Regions from separate parts of the Micromonospora sp. NPDC005298 genome, predicted to be linked through region 2. Evidence: riboswitches for the same ligand, from Rfam matches in the RefSeq annotation. Region 2 holds a riboswitch; the other holds the start of a gene.

Region 1 (4,601 bases), on a different contig from region 2:
CGTGGGATGCACGGGCGAGAGGGTGGCGTAGTGCTCGGTGGTCAGTCGGTCCAGCTCGGCCCGGTCGTGGCAGGAGCGGCCGACCAGCCCGTGGACCGGTGGCGGGTACGGGCCGGCGGCGGGCAGGTGGACGGCGTCGCCGCCGAGCGGGTCCGGGCCGGCCACGACGAGGGTTCCGCCGACGTCGGCGAGGATCGCGCGCAGGTCGGCGGCGAGGGCGGCGCGCTCGGCGCGGGGCAGGTCCTTCTCCCGCAGCACCACCCACCGCACTCCCCCGGCCACGGCCCCCGCCACCACCCGGTCGAGCCCGGCCCGCGCGGCGAGCCGATCGGTGAGCACGACAACCCCGGACGGCGGGGTCACAGGTCCGGTCTTCCCTCGTCGGGGCTGGATGCCAGGGCGTGGAAGCGGCGGGCGATCCGTCCGGCGCCGGCGGCCAGGCGGCCGGCCTCGACGGCGTACCGCATCGCCGTGGCCATCGCCACCGGATCGGCGGCCCGGGTGACCGCGCTGGCCAGCAGCACCGCGTCGCAGCCCAGCTCCATGGCCAGGGCCGCGTCGGACGCGGTGCCGATGCCGGCGTCCAGGATCACCGGCACGTCGACGCTCTGCCGGATGAGCCGGATGTGGTGCGGGTTGCCGATGCCGAGCCCGGAGCCGATGGGCGCGCCGGCCGGCATCACGGCGGCGCAGCCCACGTCGGCGAGCCGGCGGGCGAGCACCGGGTCGTCACTGGTGTACGGCAGGACGGTGAACCCGTCGGCGACCAGCTCCTCGGCGGCGCGGAGCAGTTCCACCCCGTCGGGCAGGAGGGTCCGCTCGTCGCCGATCACCTCCAGCTTGACCCAGTCGGTGTCGAACGCGTCCCGGGCCAGTCGGGCCACCTTCACCGCCTCGGTGGCGGTGTGGCAGCCGGCGGTGTTCGGCAACAGTCGTACGCCGCAGCGGTCCAGCAGCTCCAGCAGCCCACCGCCGGTGCCGGGGGCGGTGTCCACGCGGCGCAGGGCGAGGGTGACCAGCTCGGTCCCGGACGCGCGGATCGCCTGCTCCAGCACGTGCAGGTTCGCGGCACCGCCGGTGCCGAGGATCAACCGCGATCCGAACGTCTCCCCACCCAGCTCCAACGACACGCCGCTCACCCGCCCTGCGCGGCGGTGAGCACCTCGACCCGGTCACCGTCGTGCAGCACCGTGACCGGCCAGCCGGCCCGGGGCACCACCTCGCCGTTGACCGCCACGGCCACTCCCCGGTGCTGCGGGGCCACGTCCCGTACGAGGTCGGCCACCGAGGCGCCGCCGGGGACGTTGCGCCCGGTCCCGTTCACCGTCAACTGCATGGGTCCTCCTGGTCGGTGCGGGCCGTGCCGGGGAACCGGTCGGGCCGAAAGGGCGCGAGCAGCGGGTCGGGTACGCCGGTGAGCACCAGGTCGGCCATCAGGTCGGCGGTGACCGGGGTGAGCACGATGCCGTGCCGGTGGTGTCCGGTGGCGGCCAGCACGTCCGGCCGGCCGGGCAGCGGTCCGAGGATCGGCGCGTTGTCCGGGGTGCCCGGTCGGAGCCCCGCGACCGCCTCGACGAGGTCGTACTCGGCCAGCTCGGGCAGCAGGTCGACGCCGGCGCGGAGCAGTCGCAGCACGGCACCGGCGGTGACCGTGGTGTCCGTGCGTTCCTCGACCGTCGCGCCGAGCACCACCTCGCCGTCGACGCGGGGCACCGCGTACACGTGCTCGCCGTCGGCGTACCCCCGGATGACGTGCCGGAAGCCCGGCGCGACGCCGCCGGGTGCGCGCAGCCGGAGGATCTGGCCCTTCACCGGCCGCACCGGCAGCCCGGTGAGGGCGGCGGCGCCGCAGCCGGCCGCGACGACAGTGACGCGGGCGTCCAGGTCGGACAGTCGGCGGACCGGTCGCGGCACGAGCACCGCGCCGGCCCGCCGCGCGGCCGTGCGCAGAGCCGGCACCAGCAGCCGGGGGTCGACCTGATGGTCGGTGGGCGCGAGCGCGCCGCCGCGCACCCTCGGCGCGAGCGCCGGCTCGCGGTCGCGCAGCCCGCTGGGCAGCAGCGGGGTCACCGGCAGACCGAGACCCTGCTGGTACGCCCACAGCCGCCGCGCCTCAGCCAGGTCGTCACCGGTCAGGCCGACCATCAGGGTGCCCTCGGTCCGGTAGCCGAACTCGACGCCTGTCGCCTCGGTCAGCTCGGCGGTGAACGCCGGCCACCGGGCCGCGGACGCCAGCAGCAGCCCGGTCAGCTGCCGCTCACCGAAGTACGCCTCGGCGACCGGGGAGAGCATGCCGGCGGCCACCGCCGAGGCTCCCGACCCGGACGCCTGGTCGTGCACCGCCACCCGCAGGCCTTGGGCCGCCAACCGCCAGGCGACGGCCAGCCCGATCGGCCCGGCCCCCACCACCGCCACGTCGGTGGCGGTGTCCTCGCCCGTCACGCCAGTGCCCGCAGCAGTTCGGCGGTGGCGCGGGCCGGATCGGCGGCGGTGGAGAGCGCACCGACCACGGCCACCCCGTACGCCCCGGCCGCGCGCAGCGCCGGTACGCGGGCGGCTGTCACTCCGCCGATCGCGATGACCGGGACGTCGACCGCGTCGGTGACCGCGCGTACTCCCTCGGGGCCGATGGGGTCGGGCAGTCCCGGTTTGGTGCTCGTGGTGTGGCACGGCCCGACGCCCAGGTAGTTGGCCCCGGCGACGACCGCGTCGACCGCGGTCCCCGGCTCGCGGGCGGTGGCGCCCAGCACGCCGGTGGGGCCGAGCACGTGTCGGGCGGCGGTGACCGGCAGGTCGTCGGCTCCGACGTGACCGCCGGCGGCACCGGCCGCGAGCGCCACGTGCAGGCGGTCGTTGACCAGGCAGGTCGCCCCGTACGGCGCGCAGAGGGCCAGCACGGCACGGGTCAGCTCGTACGCCGCGCGGTCGGTGGCGGAGTCCTCGACGCGGACCTGCACCACCAGGTCGGCGCGGGCCGCCGTGAGGGCGGCGCGGACCACGCCGAGCGGGTTGCACCCGGCTCGGGTGTCGGTGATCAGATGCAGTCGTCCCAGGGACGGCACGGCAACGCTCCTCCCTGCGCCGGCATTACCCGGATCAGGTTCGACGGTCGGGGGCTGTCAGCCCCCCTCTCAGCCCGGTACACCGGGCTCCCGTGGGTTACTTGCGTGTCACCGTACGACAGATCCGCCAGCCTGCCAAGGGAGGGGTCGACGGGCCTGCGCGACCAAATCGACCGGGCGCTTTCTCCCGGTCCTGTTCGGAATGTCGCCCCCCGTTGCAGAACCGTTACCCGCCGGCATCTTGCCGGACATCGAGCGAGCCGAATTAATTTGTTCAGCGATTCGACAAAATGCCGGCGTGGACGCCCTGGCACGGCATCCCCACCGGCTCCATCCGGGACGGTCTTCGGCGAGCCGACCCCCGCGTATTCCTGTCCACTTGCGACATTGGAGGCGGCGTGTCCCGTTCTCGTCGTGCCCGCGTACCCATCACCGCGACCCTCATCTCCCTGGCCCTCGCCTCGACGACCCTGCTCGGGTCGCCGGTGCAGGCGGCTCCCGCCGCAGCCCAGATCCCCCCGCGCGACGCGCAGGCCGCTGCCCCGGTCACCCAGGTGGTGCCGAAGGCGCCGAAGGCCGCAGCCGCCGACCCCTACTCCGTGCTGGTCTTCTCCAAGACCGCCGGCTTCCGGCACGACTCCATCCCCACCGGCATCGCCGCCATTCAACAGCTCGGCGCCGCCAACGGATTCACCGTGGACAACTCCGAGGACGGCGCCGTATTCACCGACGCCAACCTGGCGAAGTACAAGGCGGTGGTCTGGCTCTCCACCACCGGTGACGTGCTCAACGCCGAGCAGCAGGCCGCGTTCGAGCGTTACGTGAAGGCCGGCGGCGGCTACGTCGGCATCCACGCCGCGTCCGACACCGAGTACAGCTGGGCCTGGTACGGCGACCTGGTCGGCGCGTACTTCGCCAACCACCCGCAGAACCAGCAGGCCACCGTCAAGGTGGAGGACCACGCCCACCCGTCCACCGCCGAACTTCCGGACCGCTGGTCCCGGTTCGACGAGTGGTACAACTTCCAGACCAACCCGCGGCCGGACGTGCACGTGCTGGCCAGCCTCGACGAGAAGAGCTACACCCCGGGCGCCGGCGCGATGGGCGCCGACCACCCGACCGCCTGGTGTCAGGACTTCGACGGCGGTCGCTCCTGGTACACCGGCGGCGGGCACACCCGCGAGTCGTACGCCGAGCCCGAGTTCCTGGGCCACCTGCTCGGTGGCATCCAGACAGCGGCCGGCGTGGTCGACGCCGACTGCGGCGCGTCGAAGACCTCGAACTTCGAGAAGGTCGCCCTGGACAGCAACACCAGCAACCCGATGGAACTGGACATCGCCCCCGACGGGCGGGTCTTCTACATCGAGCGCGACGGCCGGGTGCAGATCATCAAGCCGGACACCGGCAACACCGTCACCGCCGTCGACCTGGACGTCTTCACCGGAAACGAGGACGGCCTGATCGGCATCCGGCTCGACCCGGACTTCGCCACCAACAAGTGGGTGTACCTGTACTACGCCCCCAACGACGGCGTCACCC
Region 2 (4,601 bases):
CAACGCCACGATGTAGACGTCACGCTGGAACTCGCTGGTGCGGGTGAACCCGTTGCTGAACGGGAGGGTGAGCAGAAAGGCGAAGAGGATCTGCACGCCGGTCTGGGCGACCCGCAACTCCTGCAACAGGTCGGCGAAGTTGCGCTGCCAACGCTGCTTCTCGGTCTCCTTCGACACGCGCTACCTCCGGTGAGACGCTACTGCCGACGGCTCCAGCCGTCGGCAGCAACGCCAATGCCCCACCCGGCCGAGCGTGAAACAGGTTCACGACACCTCCCGGCCACCTGCCGGACATACTCAGGAGCCGCGCCGGATCCGGCCCGCGTACCGGGCCTCCAGCGCGTTGTTGTGCGCGTCGCCGTCCGGGATGTTCGCCGACAGGTAGACCGGGGGCCGCTCCCCCGCCGCCAGCAACCGGGCCACCACCTCCACGGTGACCTGCTGGGCCAGCAGCGCCGCCGTGATCGAGGAGACCGCGCCGACCGCACCGCCGCCGGGCAGCGGCAGCGTCGCGTCGCCGTACGGGGCGCCGTTGTCGAGCACCACGTCGGCGACGTCGGCCAGTTTGCGGCCGGACGGGTGCCGGGAGGTCATCCGGCCGGAGTGCTGCGCGGAGGTGATCGCCACCAGGGCGTGGCCGCGCTCCTTCACCAGCGCGGCGAACTCCACAATCGCGCCGTTGACCCCCGAGTTCGAGGCAAGCACGAACACGTCGGTGGGCCGCACCGGGGTCAACTCGTACAGCCGGTGCGCCACCGCCGGGTCCCGCTCCAGCAGCGGGCCGAGCCGGTCGGCCGGTTCGCCGCCGCGCAGCACCAGGTCGCGCAGGGCGATCCGGTTGGTCGGCACCAGCCCGCCCGCCCGTCCGGCGATCTCCATGGCGAGGGCCTCCGAGTGGCCGGTGCCGAACGCGTGCACCACCCCGTCGGCACGGACCGCGTCGGCGATCAGGTCGGCGGCGCGTCCCACCGCCTCCCGCTGACTCGCGGCCACCCGGCCGATCGTCTCGGTCACCACGGCCAGGTAGTCCTCGGCACTTACCGTCATGCGTCCTCCGTCGTCTGGTTGCGGCCGGCTCAGGCCGTTCCGTTGACCCGGGCCAGGATCGCCTCGGCGAGCGGGCCGGGGGCGGCGTCCGGGATCCAGTGGGTCACCCCGGTCAGGGGTACGAAGCGGTAGTCGCCGGTCACGTTGGCGGCGCACGCGTCGGCGGCGGCACGGCCGATCGCGACGTCCCGGTCGCTCCACACGTACGTGGTGGGCACGCCGACCGGGCCGACGCCGGCCAGGTCGGACCCGGACATCGCCCGATACCAGTTCAGCGCGGCGGTGAGCGCGCCCGGCTCCCGCATCGGGTCGGCGTAGCGGTCCACCCGGGAGCTGTCGCCGACGCCACCGAGCATCTTGCGCAGGGCCGTCGCGTTGAGGGCCAGCAGCACCTTCTCCGCCTTGCCCGGCATCCGGAACAGCGCCATGTACGACGAGCGGGCCTTCTGCTGCCGGTCGGTACGCAGGGCGTGCGCCATGGCGGCGGGATGCGGCACCGACACCGCGGTGAGCGTACGGACCCGCTCCGGATGCCCGGCGGCCACCGCCCAGGCCACCACCGCGCCCCAGTCGTGACCGACCAGGTGCACGGCGTCCAGGCCGAGCGCGTCGAGCACCGCCACCACGTCGGCGACCAGTTCGGGGATCCGGTACTCGGCAACCGCCTCCGGCCGGGCGCCCGGCGAGTAGCCCCGCTGGTCCAGCGCGTACGTGCGCAGTCCCGCCGCGTGCAGCGCCGGGACGACGTCGTCCCACTCGCCGCTGTGCTGGGGGAAGCCGTGCAGCAGCAGGACGGGTTCACCGTCCGGCGGTCCACCGGCGCGTACCTCGAACGTGAGACCTCGTGCGTCTACCCGCATGATCGTCACCCTACCCAGCCGACGCCCTGCTGGGCTGGTACGCCTTGTCGGTGCTAGCGTCAGCGAGACAACTTCACATCCGACAGGGGAGCGCACAGCGCTGAGAGTGCGGGTACGCCCGCAGACCCTCGAACCTGATCTGGGTAATGCCAGCGCAGGGAGTTCGGTCGACCTCCAGCCGCGCCGCAGTCCGGTGCCACCGGACGCGGCGTGCGTCTTGCCTGGTTCTCTTTCGTGAACTGGGAGCACAGCATGGACAACACCACAAACCGTTGGCGGACCATCGACATCGTGGTCGCCTCGGTGATCGCGGTGGCCTTCGGCGTCATCTTCTGGGCCTGGGGCCTGGTGTGGAGCGCCACCGAGGGGGCGTTCGCCTTCTTCCCGCCGGCGCAGACCCTGCTCTACGGCGTCTGGCTGATGCCGGCCGTCATCGGCGGCCTGGTCATCCGCAAGCCCGGCGCCGCGCTGTACTGCGAGACGGTGGCGGCGGTCCTCTCCGCCCTGTTGGGCAGCCAGTGGGCCGGCACGGTGATCCCGCAGGGCATCGTGCAGGGCATCGGCGCCGAGCTGGCGTTCGCCGCCTTCCGGTACCGGTCGTTCCGCCTGCCGACCGCCGTCCTGGCCGGTGCGCTGACCGGTCTGAGCGCCGCGCTGTTCGACTTCTTCGTCTGGAACGTCGACTACGCGCTTGCCGACTACCGCATCCCGTACGCGCTGCTGACCGTCGTCAGCGCCACCGTGATCGCGGGCGCCGGCGGCTGGCTGCTCACTCGCGCCCTGGCCAACACCGGCGCCCTGGATCGTTTCCCGGTGGCCCAGGAACGCGCCCTGATCTGACCCGCCGGCTGCGGTGGCTCGCGGTGATCAAGAGATTCGCGTCACCAGGGTGCGCTCTTCTGACGCGAACCTCTTGATCAACGGGGAGATGCGGGCTGCTGCTGGTGGAGGAGAAGGAGTAGGGGGGTGGGTTGATGGGCGGCGGGGTGGTATTGCGGGGGTTCGGGTGGCGGCACGCCGGGCGGCGGGCCTGGGCTCTGCGCGGCGTCGACCTGCGGGTGGAGGACGGCGAACGGGTTCTGCTGCTCGGCCCCTCCGGAGCCGGCAAGAGCACACTGCTCAGCGCCCTGGCCGGGCTGCTGCCCGACGATTCCGGCGAACAGGAGGGCACCGTCGAGATCGACGGGCTCGACCCCCGCAAGGCGCGGGAACGGGTCGGCATCGTCTTCCAGGACCCCGAGACGCAACTGGTGATGGCCCGCAGCGGCGACGACGTGGCGTTCGGGTTGGAGAACCGGGGCGTACCCACCGACGAGATCTGGCCCCGGGTCGACGAGGCGCTGCGCCGCGTCGGCTTCCCGTACCCCCGAAACCGCAACACGGCCGCGCTCTCCGGCGGTGAGCAGCAACGCCTCGCCCTGGCGGGAGCGCTGGCCCTGCGACCCGGCCTGCTGCTGCTCGACGAACCGACCGCGAACCTGGACCCGGCCGGCGCCACCCTCGTCCGACAGGCGGTGGCCGGCGCGCTGAACGCCGACACCACCCTGATCCTGGTCGAACACCGGGTCGCCGAGGCGTTGCCGCTGGTCGACCGGGTGATCGTCCTGGAGCCGGGTGGGGGCGTCCGCGCGGACGGTACCCCCGAGGCGGTCTTCGCGGCGCACGGCGCCGCCCTCGCCGCCGAGGGCGTCTGGGTGCCCGGTCACCCCATCGCGCCCCGACCGGCCACCGCCGGCCCCGGAGAGCTGTTGCTCACCGCCGACAGGCTCGGCCTGCCGCCCCGGCTGGGCGCCACCGACCTGGCGGTACGCGCCGGAGAAGCCCTCGCCGTCCAGGGGCCCAACGGCGCCGGCAAGTCGACCCTGGCCCTGCTGCTCGGCGGTCTGCTGCGACCGGGCGCCGGCCGGGTCACCGCGTCCGTCGAGCTGGCCGGGTCGGACCACCGCACTCCCCCGCACCGCTGGCGAGCGCCCGCGCTGGCCCGGCGGATCGGCTCGGTCTTCCAGGACCCGGAGCACCAGTTCGTGACCGGCACGGTCTTCGACGAGCTGGCCCTCGGCCCTCGCCGCACCGGTCAACCCGAGACAGCCGTCAAGGACACCGTGGCAGGGCTGCTGGAGCGGCTGCGACTGGACCGGCTCGCGGCAGCCAACCCGTACACCCTCTCCGGTGGGGAGGCGCGGCGGCTGAGCGTCGCGACCGCCCTGGCCACCGCGCCCCGCCTGCTGATCTGCGACGAACCCACCTTCGGCCAGGACCGGCGGACCTGGCGGGAGCTGGTGGATCTCCTCGCCGATCTGCGCGACGCCGGGCACGGCGTGGTCACCGTCACCCACGACGCGGATTTCGTCACCGCGCTCGCCGACCGCACCGTCACCCTGCACCCGCCCCCGGACGGCAACCGATGATCAGCATCGAACCGATCGCCGCGCCCGACGCGCCCCTGGCCCGCCGCAACCCGGTGGCGAAGGTGGCCGCCGCGCTGGCCTTCTCGTTCATCCTGCTGGCCACCCTGGACCCGGTCGCCCCGGCCATCGCCATCGCGTTCGAACTCGCCCTGCTGCCCCTGTTCGGCATCCGCTACCGGATGCTGGCCCGCCGGGCACTGCCGCTGCTGCTCAGCGCCGCCGGCATCCTGGTCACCCTGGTGCTGTTCGCCGCCGACCGGTCCGGCCGGGTCCTCCTCGACGTCGG

The links. A riboswitch is a leader RNA that binds a small molecule or an ion and turns the genes downstream of it on or off. The one in region 2 is predicted to bind thiamine pyrophosphate.
Region 1: another riboswitch for thiamine pyrophosphate. It lies ahead of thiE (thiamine phosphate synthase); the one in region 2 lies ahead of ABZS77_RS27380 (ECF transporter S component).

The regions. Positions count from the first base shown of each region.
Region 1 covers NZ_JBEXGP010000012.1:40,940-45,540, reverse strand. The annotation lists gene ABZS77_RS18345 (thiamine phosphate synthase) at 1-363, opposite strand, end outside; gene ABZS77_RS18340 (thiazole synthase) at 360-1,139, opposite strand; gene thiS (sulfur carrier protein ThiS) at 1,136-1,336, opposite strand; gene thiO (glycine oxidase ThiO) at 1,327-2,442, opposite strand; gene thiE (thiamine phosphate synthase) at 2,439-3,062, opposite strand; TPP riboswitch at 3,057-3,166, opposite strand; gene ABZS77_RS18320 (ThuA domain-containing protein) at 3,461-4,601, shown strand, end outside.
Region 2 covers NZ_JBEXGP010000030.1:46,520-51,120, reverse strand. The annotation lists gene ABZS77_RS27395 (DUF6328 family protein) at 1-177, opposite strand, end outside; gene ABZS77_RS27390 (SIS domain-containing protein) at 298-1,047, opposite strand; gene ABZS77_RS27385 (alpha/beta fold hydrolase) at 1,077-1,907, opposite strand; TPP riboswitch at 1,982-2,086, shown strand; gene ABZS77_RS27380 (ECF transporter S component) at 2,160-2,747, shown strand; gene ABZS77_RS27375 (ABC transporter ATP-binding protein) at 2,882-4,315, shown strand; gene ABZS77_RS27370 (energy-coupling factor transporter transmembrane component T) at 4,312-4,601, shown strand, end outside.